DNA from 2 places in the Leuconostoc mesenteroides subsp. mesenteroides ATCC 8293 genome. Region 1 is predicted to be linked to the other one. Evidence: predicted binding sites of a transcription regulator. Region 1 holds the regulator's gene; the other holds the start of a gene.
The links. The regulator LexA, encoded in region 1, represses DNA repair genes until DNA is damaged. The targets are predictions, from matches to a motif close to CNAACANNTGTTNG.
Positions count from the first base shown of each region.

Region 2: a site for LexA is predicted at 1,460-1,473, ahead of LEUM_RS04755 (Y-family DNA polymerase). Genes of this name have one in related genera too.

Region 1 is NC_008531.1:1,199,317-1,201,707, forward strand. It holds gene LEUM_RS05870 (lysophospholipid acyltransferase family protein) at 1-310, shown strand, start outside; gene LEUM_RS05875 (YneF family protein) at 321-557, opposite strand; gene lexA (transcriptional repressor LexA) at 807-1,445, shown strand; gene pyrE (orotate phosphoribosyltransferase) at 1,485-2,117, opposite strand; gene pyrF (orotidine-5'-phosphate decarboxylase) at 2,118-2,391, opposite strand, start outside.
Region 2 is NC_008531.1:973,178-975,568, reverse strand. It holds gene LEUM_RS04760 (hypothetical protein) at 1-106, opposite strand, end outside; gene LEUM_RS04755 (Y-family DNA polymerase) at 99-1,421, opposite strand; gene LEUM_RS04750 (YczE/YyaS/YitT family protein) at 1,525-2,175, opposite strand; gene LEUM_RS04745 (Type 1 glutamine amidotransferase-like domain-containing protein) at 2,388-2,391, opposite strand, start outside.

The DNA.
Region 1 (2,391 bases):
AATAATGTTTCCTTCTGGTTCTAGACACAGTGATGATTTAAAATCAGGTTCCATTCTAATTGCACGAATGGCTGGAAAGGCAATCGTACCAGCTGTATATCAAGGCCCTGTAAAGTTCAGTCAACTTTTCAAACGTAATAATACCACAGTTAATTTTGGTGAGCCAATTATTATTGATCGTAAAGACCGATTGAACAAGGAAAATATTGCTAAATATACTGAGCAGATGCAAGCAGCTTTCCAAGAATTAGATGCTGAGATTGACCCAACTTGGAAATATGTAGATCCAAAACGTTCAGAAAAAAAATAAGCCGATTGGCTTATTTTTTTTGCGAATTGGCACTTTGTTGCTTCATCTGAGCCATCATTTGGTTCAATTTCTTTTGAGATGGTTTTTGTCCCATTGACATCATCATTGATTTCATCATTTCTTCTGAAATAGGTGGGTTTTTTGCAAGATAACTCTTCATTGAGTTACGTGCCAAGAAAAAGCCACCGACCAAACCAATAATTAAAGTTAACACTGCAATCAAAATTGCTAGCCATGTGCTAATCATGCATATTCTCCTTACTAAAATGTCTGATAATTATTATAGCACAGCCAGCAAAGGCGTGCTATAATAACTTGCAGAGTTAACGTTTTCAATATGAACCATTTTGTTCGTTATAAAAATAAATAACACGAATTTTTTATTATTTATTTAATATTAGGTTGAATTTTTAAAAAAATAACGAACAAACGTTTGATTTGTTCGTGTTTTTCCGTTATACTGATGATAGTAAATTTAACAAGTAGGAAACCCATCATGGCAATTACACAAGAAAGCAAACAAATTCAAGTGCTTCGATTTATTCATGAAGCACAATCAGAAAATGGTTACCCACCAACCGTCCGAGAAATTGGTGAAGCTGTTGGATTATCATCTTCTTCAACTATTCACGGTCACATCGAACGTCTGGTAAAAAAAGGTTATCTTTTAAAAGATGCTTCTAAACCAAGAGCTCGTGCGATTGAAGTAACCGATATTGGTTTAGAGATGCTTGGGATTTCAACCACACCCGGAAAAATTCCGGTACTTGGAATGGTTACAGCGGGTACACCAATTTTGGCAGTAGAAGAAGAAGCAACTGAATTTTTCCCTATCCCAGATAATTTAATGCAATTTGATGGTGACCTATTCATGCTTAATGTTCATGGTGATTCAATGGTTAACATTGGCATTCTAGATGGAGACAAAGTTATCGTACGTAAGCAAGAGAATGCTGATAATGGTGATGTTGTTGTCGCAATGAATGATAACAATGAAGCGACAGTTAAGCGTTTTTTCCGTGAAGCCGATCATTATCGCTTACAACCTGAAAATAACAGCATGGCGCCAATTATTTTGCAAAAAGTCTCTATTTTAGGAAAAGTAATCGGACTGTATCGCGACGCTATTTATTAAAAACCAAATAAAAAGGCTCATCTCTGATGAGCCTTTTTATTATGCTTGCCAAGCATTTGGATTTTCCTTCCAGTTTTGTAAGGTTTCAACTTGTGATTTATCGAGATCCCCACGCTTAACGGCTGTTTCAATTAGTTGTGAATATGTTGTCAGTGAGTTAAATGTTAGTCCTGCTTCAGCAAAATTTTTTTTACCAGCTGGTAATTCATAAGAAAATATGGAAACAACACCAAGGACACTTGCTCCCTCCTTACGCACCGCATTTACTGCGGCCAACACAGACCCACCTGTTGATATCAAATCATCAATCAGAACGACTTTACGATTTTTTACCAATGCACCTTCCGTTTGACGACCTGCCCCGTGATCTTTGGGTTTTGAACGTACATAGACCATTGGTTTATTTAATTCTTCAGCTACCCAAGCTGAATGTGGAATACCTGCAGTAGCCACTCCACCAATAATCTCAACGTCACTATATTCTTTTTTTATTAGTTCAGACAGCCCTTTGTATATATTTTGACGTACCGAAGGGAAACCAATGGTCATCCGATTATCTGTATATATTGGACTCTTAATACCCGAGGCCCACGTGAAAGGTTCTTCTGGCGAAAATTTTACGGCACCAATTTCAAGTAAATCATTAGCTACTTGTTGTTTATAGTCTGTCATTTATTTTCTCCATTCATTGACAACACATTGATATGCAGCCACTGGGTTGGTCGATTGTGTAATTGATCGACCAACAACTAATCCAGTTGAATTCAATTTCTTGGCTTCCGCTGGCGTAGTTACACGCACTTGATCTCCAGCTTCATCACCAGCTAAACGAATACCAGGTGTGATACGTAAAAATCGATCATTCGTGTGTGACTTAATTAAACCAGCCTCTAAGGGTGAACTAATTGTCCCGTCTATGCCCACCGAGTAAGCAAGCTCAGCCAAA
Region 2 (2,391 bases), 230 kb from region 1:
TGTGGTCGGACAGAAAGTAGCCGTTCCATTTAATTTTTCCTCGTTCTCGGTAATCGTTTTGGAAGTAGCGATTGATTATCGTAGTGAAATCATCATTGTCAGTCATAACTGTTACCTCCGTTGTGTCCGCCAACTAAACTAGCTCGGTTAATGGCTGTTCCACCGACTTCTTTAGACATAGCCCGCATCAAAGCTGTAGTACCAAAACGTTGACGAATTTCGTCGACAACTTGATCAATTTTGTTTGTTTTAAGGATGTGTTCAGGTTGTTCAAAAAGATTAAGCTGTACTCCAGTATCATCAACTAGTCCACCGTAATCAATCCCGATGTGTCTAATAATCTCGCCTCGCCAGTGCTTTCTGAAGAGGTTGATCATAACAGCCATTAATGCATTGGTATCGTTAGTGGGACTAATACGATATTGTTTTCTAAAGCCATGTGATTCTTGTTTCTCACTTTCAGAAAAAGAATAACCAATAAACAAGCTAACTAAGCAAGTTTGCTTTTGGTGGGCACGAATTCTTGTGGCAACTTGATCCGCCATTTCTCGAATCACGATTTCAATCTCAGCTTGTTGGCCGTAATCACGTGGTAAAACTTGAGAATTACTATATGATTTATTTTTGGGCCTGATTGTTTCAGTCAGATCAGATCGGTCAATACCCCAAGACAAAGCTAACAATTGTTCACCCATTAATCCCAGTTTCGAACGAAATAGATATGGATCTTGGTGAGATAAGTCATACATTGAGTGAATACCCATCAAATTTAGCTTACGCGCAGTTCGTGAACCAATACTCCAAACATCAGTTAGTTGTGTGATTGGCCACAATTTATTTGGTACATCTTCATAATGCCAAATGCCAGTTAAATTTTTTGCGTGTTTAGCTTCAATATCAAGCGCCAATTTAGCTAAGACTGGTGAATCACCAATACCAACAGTTAAATAGATGCCTGTTTCGTCCCGAACTTGTTGTTGTATTTTGAAAGCAACTTCTGCTGGTGTTTTGCCAAATAACTGCCAAGAATGTGTCATATCAAGGATAGATTCATCAATAGAATATGGCAATAAGTGCGCATCATCAGTGTATTGTCGATAGATGTTATTAATACGTAGATTTTCTTGAATATAAAGGTTCATTCTCGGATGAGCAATCACTAAGTCCGGACAAACAGGAATATCACGTTGTCGGGTAACGTTAGTGATACCCAGTATTTTCTTGGCCATTGGTGAAGATGCCAAGACTAAACCGCCGTTGGTATTTTCTTGTTCTGACATCACAACAAGTAAGGCTTTCAATGGATTGTAGTTACGTTCCACACACTCAACACTGGCATAAAAGCTTTTAGAATCAATCATAAATATCACACGTCGTTCCTCTTGCGTGTAGTTGTATTCAATTTTCTGCTTGTTTACCATATGCTGTCTCCAAAACAAAAGCTGTATAATTCATTATACGAACAAACGTTCTGTTTGGCAAGAGGATAAATTGTATTTAATTTTTGAATGACGAAACGCACAACTAAAAGCTGTGCGTTTTTTGCATGTGGTGTTTTATTTTTTTAAATAGCTGACGCCAGTATTGTACAATATAGCCAGTTAACGTGGCAATCAAAAAAGTTCCAATACCCAGTGGCCCACCAAATATAATGGCAACTACAAAAAAGAACAAATCTTGAACAGACCTTGTCAGACGATAACTGGCCCATTTCTTTTTGTTGAACAATGGCGCAACCGCATCGTACGGGGAAACACCAAGATTTACACTTGTATATATGCCAATTCCTAATGAAAATAAAAACATACCAATGACAAATAAAAATATGTTTTCAAGATAAGAAAAGCTTCCAAACCAACGCCCAACTATAGGTTCAAACTTCGGTGTAAAATAAGCGATAATGTATCCTGGTAACGACATATTGATTAATGTTCCGATGCCAAACTGTGTTTGATCGAAAAACAAAATGCCAAGGAACAATAGCGCATTAAATGCAAGCTGATAGTTCCCTAAATTCCAATGGAAGGTATCTGATATACCAACATCTGCTGCTGTTGCTGGATCAATGCCCGTGTTCGCCAAACGGAATAAAATAATCCCAAAGGCAATGATAATGGTGCCAACAATAGACAAACAAAGACGAAAAGAATACGATCTTAATTTTTTATTGAACAAATTCTTTTCCTCAACTTATTATTTATAAGTAAAGTTTAAATGGATGATAGTGAATTGTCAATTAATGATTCGAGTTCTGTATTGAGCGTATCTGTAATTTTTTCAGCACAACCCCTGTTCCACTATTCTTTAAAAGAAGTTGAGTATAACGCGAAAAGTTAGGATTTTGAGATTAAATCGTTATTTGATATATAGGGTTTCCAATTCGGTATTTAA